DNA from 3 places in the Paenibacillus sp. ATY16 genome. Region 2 is predicted to be linked to each of the others. Evidence: riboswitches for the same ligand, from Rfam matches in the RefSeq annotation. Region 2 holds a riboswitch; each other region holds the start of a gene.

Region 1 (4,692 bases), on a different contig from region 2:
CCCAAGCAGCTTGCCCATCCGAAGACGGCGGTTTGCCGCGTCCGGATGGACGATAAGACCCGCTTCCATCAGATCTTCCCAGGTAATGTCCCCTTCTCCCGCCGCCATCTCCGTCCGCAGCTCGGAGAGCGCCTGACGAATCGCTTCGGGGCTTGCGTTCTCGATTCCGATATCGCCTTTGTACATGGCCTTCTCCTGCGGCAGAAAAGCATGCTTGCAGCCCGGCACGCGCCGAGCGACAATTTTGCGAATTCTCTCGCCCGCATGATCGGGGTCCGTAAATATAATAACGCCTCTGCGTTCCATCGCCAGCTCGATCCGGCGAAGCACTTCCTCGCCAACCGCAGAACCGTTCGTTTCGATCGTATCCGCCTCAACGGCCCGCTTCACGGCTACCGTATCGTCTTTGCCTTCCACCACAATAATTTCCTTAATCACAAGCGAACATTCCTTTCCAAAGCAGCAACTTTCGCTCTTCTTTCACCGTCAATGATTATGCAGCCTGCTTAGCATCTCCATACACACAAAAAGAAGAGGCAGCGCCTCTTCTTATAATGGCATATTTAACAATGAAATACGATAGCGTGAAGCCATTAGCTCGCGGTTGGCTTGGTTGGTCCAAGCACGTATACGGTATACCCTTTTTTCCGGCCGAACTTATTGGCATAGCTTGTGCTGTCAAAGTAAACGTCGATCTTGTTGCCATTGATGGCGCTGCCCGTATCCTCCGCTCTGCGGAAGCCAATGCCTTCGATGTACACCCACCAGCCGATTGGAATAACATCCGGATCCACCGCGATCGTACGGCCTTCCTTCACCTTCGCGCCGGAAGCCGTAATGCCGTATCCCGGATGACTCTCATCCTTGCCCGTAGAAGCTACGCCTGCCGAATAGGCGGTTAAAGTGACATTCTTGAGAATCTTCTTTGCCTTAAACGTTACGCCGCTCTTTGTATAGGAGCCCGTGCTCGCAGCCGAGAGCGTATGTACGTCCTTCTTCGATCCGACCGCTACGACCTGACTGACCGTATGCTTCTGAACGACCTTGTCGACCAGCTTGGAGGAGACAAGAACACCGTTCTCGTACTTTTTCTCCACGCGCTCGATAACGACGCCATTCTTTCCGGATTGCACCAGCTTCTCCTTCCCTTTCTCGAGGGTAGGATCTTGTTTCTTTACGATCGAGAACGGCAAAGTCCGTTCATTCTCTGCTACCTTGGTATCGATGCGGGTAACGGTCACCGTCATTGCCTTCGAAATCTGAGTATCGAGAGACGGGATAACTTTATCTTGATCGCGGACAGGAATATTTAATTTCCCGATCGCCGCCTGTACTGTTTTCTCTGTCGTGTACACCGTCGATGTTTTGCCATCTGCCTTTACGGTAACCGGAACCGCGTACTTGATTTCGATGCGGTCTCCGTCTTTGATGGACGCATTCAGAGGATGAGATACCTCGTCATAGGGTCCAACCGTTATAGCTTGTTCATCCAGTAGGCGTTGCAGGACCCATTGTTTTGTTTTAACAACAGTTTCTTGTCCGTTCACTACTACGGATACGCTCTTATCAGCCGATCCGTACAACAACACCAAAAACATGAAAGTCATAGCGATTGAGATAATTGCACTCAGAACAATCAAACGCAAATTTTCATGCTTCCATCGCATTGCGAAAGTCATGCTGGATGATCGCTTCCCATGGGTCTCCTTAGCTTGGATCATGCCCACTTCTATCGGTCCTCCTTCATAGCCCCGCCGCCAAACTGTTACGCATGATACTATTGACGCGACTATTAAGTATATTGGCGTGACGAGCACGCTCCAGTGTTACGGCCTCCCACCTCCAAGATTTACCCTGTAAAGACTATTTCCGAAGTAGCAAAATCGAAAATAAAAAGAAGCCTTCGACAGAGGATCTGATCGTGGCTTCCTGGGTAATCAAACATTCAGGAAAAGGTGAATACACGAGGTTGATCGCTCTCTATAATCGCTTACGAGGTTAGCTGACGGGTTCGGGCGAGAGAGCTGCCCTATCCGCGGAACGAATGCTCATGGCAATCGCCGCAAAATTCACCCCTGAAGAATTCATACGCAGCACGATGCTTCAAGACGTCTTAATTATGCATCCGCTGTCGTTGGTTCCCCCGCTCTCCGGCTTTCGGAGATTAAGCGCAAACTGGAAATCCAATACAAAAGTTAAAGCTCTGAGAAAAATCATACATTCCTGACCACAGAATTGTAAAGATGCGTTAAAAGACGATTTTAACGAAATTTTAGGATTCTGAAGGCAAATATCGGCGATTCCAACAAGTAAAAAGAGTTTTATCGCCGCTATAGTCCTTATTTCAGCGGTTTTAATCCGTTTTTAAACAATACCAAAACATTTTTTACCGTTTGCGCTTGTAATAACTGCGATTTCTTCCTTGGATTTTCCTGTTATTTCCGCTGCAGCCTCTGCGACCAGGGACACATACGAGCTCTCATTTCTCTTCCCTCTAAATGGATGTGGAGACAAATAAGGGGAGTCCGTTTCGATAAGAAGACGGTCAAGCGGAACGTTCGCAAGCACCTCTTTTGGCACCCTTGCATTTTTGAAAGTGACGGGTCCGCCGAACGAAATATAGAAGTTCATATCGAGGCACATTTTTGCCGTTTCCCAGCTGCCGGAGTAGCAGTGCATAACCCCTCCGACTTCAGACGCTTTCTCTTCCCTCAGAATACGAACAATGTCCTCATGCGCATCCCGGTTATGGATGACAATCGGCTTACCCAGCTTCCTGGCTAGGCGAATTTGATCCCGGAATACCCGGTGCTGCACATCCTTCGGAGAGGTATCCCAGTGGTAATCAAGACCGATTTCCCCTATGGCTACAACCTTCGGATGGGCACAAAGCTGCTCGATCCATTCCAGATCCCCCGGCTCCATGAAAACGCTGTCCACCGGATGCCATCCAACTGCTGCGTAAATAAAATCGTATTTTTCCGCAAGCTCCATCGTCGTTGGAATTGTTTCGCGGTTGAAACCGATATTGATCATTAAATCGACACCGGCAGCACGCGCCCTTTCGATAACTTCGGCACGGTCGTTGTCGAATTGCGGAGAGTCCAGGTGGGTATGCGTGTCGAATAAAGATATCATCTTAGCTGCAAGCTCCTTCTATATAGAGTTAAATTTTGAATAATTCCCGGACAGCCGGGCTTAGCCGGTCAGCAGCGGCGAGCAGGGGCTCGATCGGGTAATAAATATGATACTGGCCTTGATGCAGTCCGCTGATGGATCGTACAATGTCGGATTTCACCGATATTTCGCTTAAGGTGTTATCTTCGTTAAGCAGCAAAATCGGCGCTTTATCCTCTTTCCCGCCTTTTTTCGCATCGGGGCGATAAATGTCGTAAGGCTGGTCAAACGGGAAATCGATTTCCATATGGTAGTCCGGGTTAAGACCGATCGCGATGAACTCCAGAGCCGCTTCTTCCAATAAAGAATCCCCCGGATCATCAAGCGTAATGTATTTGTAGAGCTGGCGATTGAGGAACCGGTCGCACAACCCGGCGAGCAATGCATCCTTCTCTTCGGTCCATAACGAGAAGATCGTCTGCATGTAGGCCTCGTCCAGCTTCAAATAATCCGGTACCGTAATGCTGCCGTCAAGCAGCTTGTTAATGGGTCCCGGCATCCACGAAAAGGTGTAGCCGCTGTCGTACAGCTCCTTGGCCCGGCGGGTGATCTGCCTGAGTATAATCTCCGAGCTCCGGGTAACCGGATGGAAATAAATTTGCCAATACATCTGGTAACGGGACATTAAGTAATGCTCGATGGCATGCATCCCGCTTTCCTTTACGACAATCTTGCCCTGAACGGGACGCAGGACGCGCAAAATCCGCTCCAGGTCGAAGTTGCCGTAGTTGACTCCCGTAAAATAAGCATCGCGCAGCAGATAGTCCATTCGGTCCGCATCCATCTGGCTGGAAATCAGGCTTACAACGATCGGGTTCGGGTACGTCTTACTGATTACCGAGGCTACCTTCTCCGGGAAATCCTCCGATACGCGGCGCAGCACGCGGTTAACTTCCGTATCCTCCAGCAAAATCGCACAGGTCCATTGCTCATGATGAGTGTCGAATACCTGCTCCAGCGAATGAGAAAAAGGCCCATGGCCAACGTCGTGCAGAAGCGCGGCGCAGAGAGCCAGCAATCTTTCCTCCGCCGGCCAACCCGGATACTCGTTACGCTCGAATTGAGAGATGATTTTCCTCGTTATTTCATAAACCCCTAAGGAGTGGGAGAATCGGCTGTGTTCTGCGCCATGAAACGTCAAATAAGAGGTTCCAAGCTGGCGAATTCGTCTAAGCCTCTGAAACTCCTTCGTGTTGATCAAATCCCACACCGTCTGATCCTGCACGTAAATATATTTGTGCACCGGATCCTTAAAAACCTTCTCTTCGGTCAGCTGCTGATTCACTCGCCCTTTCAACCCCTTTGTTCATGGTTTCGACACAAAACTCTGGTAGAATGTCGAATACTGTCGTAATATAGTTTCCAAATTGTCGAAGCTGTTGTATTCTATAGTAAGATTAATATGACCTTGCTATAGAGTCAAATTCCCGTAAATATAGGTCTAGTAAGCTCTATTAAAGACTTTCTCGGTTGACTATTATGGGAATCGTTGGTATTATAGTAGCCATAAAAAGA
Region 2 (4,692 bases):
GGCTGCGAGATGGTGATGACGGCCTTCAACACGGTTGACGGCATCCCGGCCACCGGCAACAAGTGGCTGATGCGGAACCTGCTTCGCGACGAGTGGGGCTTTGACGGCATGCTGATCTCTGACTGGGGCGCGGTAGGCGAGATGATTCCGCATGGCGTTGCGGCGGACGGCAAGGAAGCCGCGCTGAAGGCGATTGAAGCCGGCGTCGATATGGAAATGATGACCTCCCACTATGCGAACCATTTGAAGGAGCTTGTGGAAGCAGGCGAAGTGGATGTCAAGCTGATTGACGAGTCTGTGCTCCGTATTCTGAAGCTGAAGGACAAGCTGGGTCTCTTCGAGAACCCGTACCGCGCCGCAAGCGAAGAACGGGAGAAGGAAGTGCTGCTATCGCCCGACCACCGGGCTGCGGCACGCGAGATCGCGGCCAAGTCCTTCGTGCTGCTGAAGAACGAACAGCAGGCGCTTCCTCTCCGCAGCGGGCAAAAGCTTGCGCTTATCGGACCGTTTGCGGAAAGCGGGGATATTCTAGGCCCTTGGTCGATCTGGGGCAAGCAAGAGGAAACGGTGCAGCTGCATGCGGGTCTATCTGCCCATAAGGCTGCGGATATCGTTGCGGTAGCGAAAGGCTCCGACATCGACACCGTGACCGAGGAGCAGCTTCAGGAAGCGGTCGCAGCGGCATCGCAAGCCGACGTAATCGTACTGGCGCTGGGCGAAAGCTCCGAGATGAGCGGGGAAGCGGGAAGCCGCGGCGACATCCGTCTGCCAGAGGCGCAGCTAGAGCTTATTCGGAAGCTGAAGCCGCTTGGCAAGCCAATCGTGGTGGTGCTGTTCAACGGCAGACCGCTTGACCTGCATGGCGTTATCGAAGAGGCGGATGCGCTGCTCGAGGTTTGGTTCCCGGGTACGGAAGGCGGCAATGCGATCGCGGATGTGCTGTTCGGCGACGTGAACCCGTCAGGACGTCTGACCATGTCTTTCCCTTATTCCGTTGGCCAAGTCCCGGTGTACTACAACAACTACAATACCGGACGTCCTCTTACGCCTCAGAATGCGAATGAGCGTTACGTCTCGAAATATCTGGACATGCCGAATGCGCCGCTTCTGCCGTTTGGCTACGGTCTGAGCTATACGAGCTTCTCGTACAGCGAGGCCACCCTATCGACGGACGTTATGAACGCAGGAGATACGCTTCGGGTATCGGTTGACGTGACAAACTCGGGAGCTTCTGCCGGCGAAGAGGTTGTCCAGCTATACGTACGCGATCTTGCCGGCGAGGTTGTCCTTCCGCTGAAGGAGCTGAAGGGCTTCCGCAAGCTCGCTATCCAGCCGGGCGAGACGAGGACGGTGACGTTCGAGATTACCGAGGAGCAGCTTCGTTATTACCATGCGGATCTGCAATTGAAGAGCGATGCAGGCGAATTCCATGTCTTTGTAGGCCCTAACAGCCGCGATGCGGAAGCGAAATCGTTCCGCCTTACGAAATAAAAACAAAAAAGCGCAAGCCGGCCACAGGCAGGTTCGCGCTTTTTTTGCTTACAGCGACTTTAATAGAGCATGCCCGTCAGGTAATAGCCAATCTCCACTGTTATATCAGGGATTATCTACCGATTGCACGGTAAAAGGAAGCATGGCGGTTTATTTGGGACATTCCGAGAGCCAGCCAATTATGTATCCGCATTCATGAATGGAAAACAGACTAATCTGCCCTTTTTCGCGTTTATATCGCAGTTTACAGAAATGGGGGAACGGGTCTATGATCAAATCTGCAAAACTTCATATGTTCATATTCGCTGAGTTTCCGTTAGAAACGGAGAGCAGGGGAACCAATTGCGATAGGCAGGAGAGTGCATGCTTGTCGCCGGGGTGAATCGGCATGCCGGCCGCATTATAGGATTGCGGCAGCAAGCTGTAGGGCGACTCTAAACGCCCGAATCCGTCAGCTAACCTTGTAAGCGTTGATAGAGAGGGTGAACTTCGGTTATTTACGGGCCGCGGGAGGATACTCTGCGGTTTTTTTCTGTGCGTAGAAAAAAGCAAAAGTGGTTACATTAGCACTGATAAGTGTTTGAGTAGCCAAGTATCCAGGTATTAGATGTTTAACTTCAACGTTGGCGGTGACCTGTGTGTTTACTCTTATCAAAAGATTACTGATCGGGCGTCCCCTCAAGTCCACGGAATTAGGGGAACAGAAGCTCATTAAGACGAAGGCGCTTGCGATCCTGTCCTCGGATGCCTTATCATCCGTTGCATACGGGCCAGAGCAGATTTTGCTCGTCTTGATGACCGTTAGCGCAGCGGCGTTTTGGTATTCGATTCCGATTGGTGTCGGGGTGCTGGTCTTATTAACGGCACTTATCCTGTCTTACCGGCAAATCATATTTGCCTACCCGCATGGCGGGGGAGCTTATGTCGTATCGAAAGAAAATCTCGGTGTATTCCCGGGCCTCATATCCGGCGGCGCCCTGTTGGTCGATTATATATTGACCGTAGCGGTAAGCGTGTCGGCGGGTACGGACGCGATCACGTCCGCTTTTCCAAGCCTGCACGAGCATTCGGTACTAATCTCTATCCTGTTTGTCCTTTTTATTACGATATTAAACCTGCGGGGCGTGACGGAATCGGCGTCTATCCTTGCTTATCCCGTTTACTTGTTTGTGCTGGCGATTGTTGTCATGGTCCTTGTAGGCTTGTATAGAATCGCTGCAGGCGACGTATCCCCTACGCTTCACACTTCGTTAGGCACGCCGGTTGCGGGCATCAGCCTGTTCCTGCTGCTCCGTGCGTTTGCATCCGGCAGCTCGGCCCTGACCGGGGTTGAAGCGATTTCGAATGCCATCCCGAACTTTAAGGATCCGGCGCCGAATAATGCGGCCAAGACGTTATTAGCGATGGGCGCCCTGCTCTCGATCCTGTTCTCCGGCATCGTGTTCCTTGCTTACTACTACGGCGTCTCTCCGAAGGAAGACGTGACGGTTGTATCGCAGATTGCCGAGGGGATATTCGGACGTCATACGATGTATTATTTTATCCAGGGTACAACGGCCCTTATCTTGATCCTGGCGGCCAACACCGGTTATTCCGCCTTCCCGCTGCTTGCGGTTAACCTGGCGAAGGATAAATTCATCCCGAGAATGTTTACGGCACGAGGTGACCGTCTCGGTTACTCGAACGGCATTATCAGCTTGGGGGTTCTGTCCATCATCCTGATCGTGGCGTTCCAGGGCAAGACCGAGCATCTCATTCCGCTGTACGCGGTTGGCGTATTTATCCCGTTCACTCTGTCGCAGACGGGGATGTTGGTCAAATGGTTCCGCCAAAGGCCGAAGGGCTGGGTTGGCAAGTTCATCATTAACTCGATTGGCGCCTTGATCAGCTTTATCGTAACGATGATGTTCTTCCTGACGAAGTTCGAGCAGGTATGGTCGATTCTGATTTTCCTGCCGCTCATTATTTTCGTGTTCCACCGGATCAAGAAGCACTATGAAGCGGTTGGCGAGCAGCTTCGCCTGGCGACCTGCGAACCCGTGATGCCGATCGTAGGCAACGTAATGATTTTGCCGGTATCGGGGATTACGCATGTGGTTGAGCATTCGATTATGTATGCCAAGTCGCTGAAGGCCGAACAGATTATTGCCGTTTATGTTCCTTTCGAGAAAGAGGATGAGGCGGTCTTCGAAGAGAAGTGGGAGAAGTTCATGCCGGATGTCCGGCTCGTAACTTTGCATTCTCCGTACCGGTCGATTACGAATCCGCTCTTTAAGTTTATTGATACCGTGCAGCGCAAGGCGAGCGAGAACAATTACCAGGTAACCGTCATTATTCCGCAGTTTATTCCGAAGAAGGGCTGGCACAACATTTTGCATAACCAAACGAGCCTGATGCTTCGTGCCCAGCTGCTGTACCGCAAGGATGTCATCATCACCACCGTGCCTTACCATTTGAAAAAATAGCGAGAAGCCTCGGTCCAGTCGGAACCGAGGCTTTTTTTGCTGCCTACAGCTCAAGCCCCGTTCCTTGCTTAAAGCGTTTGATAACCATATGGGTGTTGACGTTTACGATCCCTTCAAGCACATAGATTTTTTTGAACAAAAAATGCTCCAGCGCCTCCTCGTCCTTCAGCAGCGCATGCATATGCAGCGAGCTTGGTCCCGTCATCTGATAGATGCTGATCACTTCCGGTTCCTCCGATAACAGTGCCCCGGCTTGCTCTACGAATCGAGGCTCAACCTCAACTTCGAAAAAAGCGGAGATGGATTTGCCAAGCTTGGTTGTGTTTAACCGTACGGTAAAGTTCTCGATAATTCCGTTATTCACCATCGCATCCACGCGCTTCTGGATCGCGACTCTGGATAAATTGAGAAGCTCGCCGATCTTGGCGTACGACATCCGTCCGTTATCGTGCAGCAGGCGGATAATTTCCTGATCTGTGTCATCCAAGTGCGGTAAATGCATGAGGCCACTCCTCTTCGATAAAATTTCACGTTAAGCTACTTTGTGCGAGATAAATGTCAGGTATTGGTTTCGAATTTGGTTGTTTTTATGTCAGTTAATATAACATTAGTAACCAAATTGGTCTATAGAAAATGACAAAACAGTCCAGATAAGCCCTTTTTTAGTTACGATGTGGTTGACGCACTGCTAGGGCGCTCATATAATCATGTCATAAAACATTACATACGAAACCAT
Region 3 (4,692 bases), on a different contig from region 2:
TGGTCTGGCCCGTAACTTTGTTTGCCGTAATGTCCTTTTTGCTCTTCTTGAGCGAGTCCGCCTGGGCTTTGCCCCGTCCTTCGGCCAGCGCTTCCGCGAAATTAGCGAACAGGACGGTGAACAGCAGGATCAGAAAGACCGTCAGATTGAACCCGAGTCGGCCCTCCGTTCCGAAATAGCCGGGGAAGATCGTCATTAGCAGGACGACAAGCGTGCCGACCTCAACGACAAACATGACGGGATTTCTCATCATGGTCAGCGGATTTAATTTCAGAAAGCTGTCCTTCACCGCGCGACTGATAATCGCCGAGGTCAGCATGGATTTACGTTGTGTGGTCACGGTTATTCACCTCATCCTTATCCGTTAGCGAATCGTTAAATACTCTGCGATAGGTCCAAGTACAACGGCAGGCAGGAACGTCAGCGCGCCGACAATAACGACGGTTCCTACTAGGATCCCGCCAAACAGCACGTTGTCCGTCCGGAATGTGCCGATCGTTTCCGGTACGGGCTTTTTGCGGACCAAGGATCCGGCTACAGCCAGCATGGCAATCATCGAAACATATCGTCCAAGCAGCATGACGACGCCGGTCGTCATGTTCCAGAACGGCGTATTGTCGGCAAGACCTTCAAAGCCGGAGCCGTTATTCGCAGCTGACGAGGTGTATTCATAGAGCACCTGCGAGATGCCGTGAAAGCCCGGATTCGTAATGGCACCCTGGCCAAGATCCGTCAGGAAAGCAATGGCGGTTGGCGCCAGAATAATAAACGGATGAACGAGAATCGCGATCGCAATCAGCTTCATTTCCTTGGGTTCGATTTTCCGCCCGAGAAACTCAGGTGTCCGACCGACCATTAGTCCCGCGATAAAGACGGCAAGAATCGCATACATCAGCATATTGACGAGGCCAACGCCTTTGCCGCCGAACACAACGTTCAGCATCATCTCCGCCAGCGGGACAAGACCGCCGATTGGGGTCAGCGTATCATGCATGTTGTTGACCGAACCGGTAGTAGCCGCCGTTGTCACCGCCGTAAAGAGGGAGGACTGGGCAATGCCGAACCGGACTTCCTTGCCTTCCATGCTGCCTTGCGAGGCGTCTACGCCAAGGTTGTTCAGTACCGGATTGCCATGCAGCTCAGCCGTGTAGACCGTTGCAAGGAATACCAGGAACAGCGACATCATCGCGCCAAACACAACCCAGCCTTGCTTGCGGTTTCCCGCGAACCGGCCGTATACGTAGGGAAGGCAAGCAGGCAGCGCCCACATGGACAAAATCTCGATCACGTTCGTCAGCGGGCTTGGATTCTCGAATGGATGCGCCGAGTTGGCGCCCATAAAGCCGCCGCCGTTGGTACCCAAATGCTTAATCGATTCCAGCGAAGCAACCGGCCCGATGGCGATGCTCTGCGTTGCGCCTTCCAGCGTTGTTGCCGTTACGTTAGGCTGCAGCGTCTGCGGCACGTGAAGAGCCACGAGTACCAGCGTAATAAGCGTTGCGAGCGGCAGGAAAATCCGCGTGTGGGATTTCACGAAGTCGGTAAAAAAATTGCCGATTGTGCTGCCTCTGCTCGTTAAGCCGCGGATAAAAGCAATCGCAACCGAGAAACCGGTAGCCGCCGAGGTAAACATCATCATCATGATGACGGCCATCTGCGAGAAATAGGACAGCCCCGTTTCGCCGCTGTAATGCTGCAGGTTCGTATTCGTAATAAAGCTGATGACGGTATTGAACGACAGCGTTTCTTCCATAGCGCCGATGCCGTTTGGATTGCCAGGAAGGCTGCCCTGCAGCCGCAGAATCAGATAACTGAGCGCGACGAGCACGATATTCGTAAGAAGGAAGCTTAACGCGTACTTTTTCCAAGTCATGCCGTCACGGGATTTCAGCCCGATGACTTTATAGATGAACCGTTCTATGCCGCCGAATAAACGGTCGGTCCGGTTCGGTTGATCCGAGTACACGTGGTACACGTAGGTTCCGAGCGGTTTGACGAGCAGTACGAGCACGCCAATCACGATAATGAGCTGTAAAATATCCATTGTGGCCTCCCAGCGATCGATAAGGTTTTAGAATTTCTCCGGATTGATCAAGGCGTAAATCAAGTAAAGAAAAAGAAACAGGGCAAGCACTAACGTGACGATCATCGCTTATCCTCCTCTTGAATAGCCCGGTCGCACCATTGCATAAAGCCGGCGAAAAGTACGAATATCGCTGCCAGAAGCAGCACCATATAGATATCCTGCATAGCAAATTCCTCCTAAAAGAATGGCGAATAACTTTCGACCTTACCGATTATCTTGGCTCGCCATGAGGTCGTTTATGATTAAAAAGGAAGTATCCGCATGGCTGGAATGAATAACGTAATTGGCGCCCATCCCTTTATAGATCAGACGGGGATTCGCGCTGTCCGTAACGACGCAGATCGATTTGGATGTCCAGCTGCGGCAGATCTGGATATAACGGCAGCACAGATTCAAGCTTCTTTCGAATAAAAAGATCCGTCCGACGGGCAGCTCCGGAACACGCCAGGTGGCTTCATCGGTTGTATTAATGACGATGATCGTGGATACGCCAAGCTCCAGCATCCGCTCGTATTCGGTCTTGTTGTTCACGATGGCGGCAAACGGGATATGCCGGCGCAGCAGCTGTTTAATGAAATCCTCGCCCTGCACGTTGGGTGCGGAGACGAGTATATAATCGTCCATGGTTTACGCTCCTCTTTTCGTTAGAGGAATCAACGACAAACAAAAAAGCCGCGGAAGAGGGACTCTTCACGCGGCTTATAAGCGCAGCAGAAAATAAACCGCGCCTATATTCACGATCATCGTTGCCTCTCTTGGTACGCTGACGAAGTTAGCTGACGGATTCGGGCGTAAGAGTCGCCCTACGCCGATGCCGCGCGTCCCGCGCTGCTTCGGCGATTCACCCCGTGGACAAGCTGGCTGTATGGAACAGCCGCCCGTCCGATTGGTTCCCCCGTTCCCCGCGAAGGGGATTAAGCGATAAAGACAGTTGATTAAAAATGGCATGAGAAAAAGCCGCAGAGGAAAGATCCCCGCGGCCTTTAAAGGTCACAAGATCACATCATCCTCTCTACTTGGAAAATGCCCTGCCTTGAGCATTTTCATCGCTTACGAGGTTAGCTGACGGATTCGGACGGTGAGAGTCGCCCTACCGGGTTCGGCCGCGCGCAGCCTTTTCCCGGATTCACCCCGGATAAGCATGCCGCGCCGGCTCTCACACCGTTGCCATGCCGCTTATCGATTGGTTCCCCCGTTTCCCTTAACGGAAACTCAGCGATTGTTGCATTTGCTGAATCGTATATTACGCCTGACGGCCGAAGTTGTAAATGAACCGTAGAGGCGGCATATTGTCTAATTTTGACAAGGAGTTTGGTTAGAGCGTTTACATTTGGAGGTAACTCTACCATGCTCTTTCTTGGACCTTATATCTCCCGAATGCTGCAATTCGTTGTGAAACTTAGGTGTATGCCAAGCCTAAATTGGTTTATCCGGGTTGCCAGATAAGAGGGCGGAATGAGCGTATTCTGGAACGATTGGACTTTTTCGCCCCTTGTTTTCGTCAGCTAATTTTGGGACAATAGGAGCAGTATGCGGTTTTGTTTTGGCCGCGTTTCACGAAAAGAGGAAAAACGATGAGTACACCATCCATTTACGGATTTACATTAGATCAATTAACGGCTTGGCTTGGCGAGCGCGGGCATAAAAAATTCCGGGCGACGCAGGTATGGGAATACTTGTACCGGAAGCGGGTTACGAGCTTTGCGGATATGACGGATGTTCATCCGGACTGCGTGAAGCTGCTGGAGGAGAACTTTGCGATCCAGACGCTGGTCGAGCATACGAAGCAGGTGTCGAAGGACGGTACCGTCAAGCTGCTGCTTAAATTGGATGACGGCAACCTGATCGAGACGGTAATGATGCGCCATAAGTTCGGCTTGTCGGTCTGCGTAACCACGCAGGTGGGCTGCAACATCGGCTGCAGCTTCTGCGCCAGCGGCCTGCTGAAGAAGAGCAGGGATCTGACAAGCGGCGAGATTGTCGAGCAGATTATGAAGATTCAGCTCCATCTTGACGAAGCAGGCCAAGGCGAGAAGGTCAGCCATATCGTTGTCATGGGCATCGGCGAGCCGTTTGATAACTTTATTCACCTGAACGACTTCCTTACAACGGTCAAGGATCATAAAGGTCTGGCTATCGGACCACGCCATATTACGGTATCGACAAGCGGTCTCGCGGACAAAATCAGGGAGTTTGCCGACAAGGATCAAGGGGTTAACCTCGCTGTATCGCTGCATGCGCCTAATAACGAGCTGCGGACGCGGATTATGAAGATCAACCGCGCGATTCCGATCGAGAAGCTGATGGATGCGATCGATTATTATCTGGAGCGGACGAACCGCCGCATTACGCTGGAATATATTTTGCTCAAGGACGTCAACGACCAGCCGGAGCATGCGCTTGAGCTTGCCGAGCTGGTGGGCGACCGCCGCCGCTCCCTCGTGAACGTGAACCTGATTCCTTACAATCCGGTTGACGAGCATAGCCAATACCAGCGCAGCGAGAACGATTCCATAAAGGGCTTCTACGATACGCTCAAAAAACAAGACGTCAGCGTCAGCGTCCGCCTCGAGCATGGCGCCGACATCGACGCGGCTTGCGGCCAG

Evidence for each region. A riboswitch is a leader RNA that binds a small molecule or an ion and turns the genes downstream of it on or off. The one in region 2 is predicted to bind cyclic di-AMP.
Region 1: another riboswitch for cyclic di-AMP. It lies ahead of CFI03_RS11440 (ubiquitin-like domain-containing protein); the one in region 2 lies ahead of CFI03_RS17875 (APC family permease).
Region 3: another riboswitch for cyclic di-AMP. It lies ahead of CFI03_RS04485 (hypothetical protein); the one in region 2 lies ahead of CFI03_RS17875 (APC family permease).

The regions. Positions count from the first base shown of each region.
Region 1 is NZ_NMOK02000020.1:8,663-13,354, reverse strand. It holds gene rnmV (ribonuclease M5) at 1-438, opposite strand, end outside; gene CFI03_RS11440 (ubiquitin-like domain-containing protein) at 594-1,727, opposite strand; cyclic di-AMP (ydaO/yuaA leader) riboswitch at 1,972-2,181, opposite strand; gene CFI03_RS11435 (TatD family hydrolase) at 2,365-3,138, opposite strand; gene CFI03_RS11430 (HD domain-containing protein) at 3,167-4,462, opposite strand.
Region 2 is NZ_NMOK02000027.1:28,587-33,278, reverse strand. It holds gene bglX (beta-glucosidase BglX) at 1-1,491, shown strand, start outside; cyclic di-AMP (ydaO/yuaA leader) riboswitch at 1,785-1,977, shown strand; gene CFI03_RS17875 (APC family permease) at 2,130-3,956, shown strand; gene CFI03_RS17870 (Lrp/AsnC family transcriptional regulator) at 4,000-4,458, opposite strand.
Region 3 is NZ_NMOK02000004.1:317,357-322,048, forward strand. It holds gene kdpB (potassium-transporting ATPase subunit KdpB) at 1-319, opposite strand, end outside; gene kdpA (potassium-transporting ATPase subunit KdpA) at 365-2,044, opposite strand; gene kdpF (K(+)-transporting ATPase subunit F) at 2,072-2,149, opposite strand; gene CFI03_RS04485 (hypothetical protein) at 2,291-2,710, opposite strand; cyclic di-AMP (ydaO/yuaA leader) riboswitch at 2,832-3,017, opposite strand; cyclic di-AMP (ydaO/yuaA leader) riboswitch at 3,120-3,314, opposite strand; gene rlmN (dual-specificity RNA methyltransferase RlmN) at 3,661-4,692, shown strand, end outside.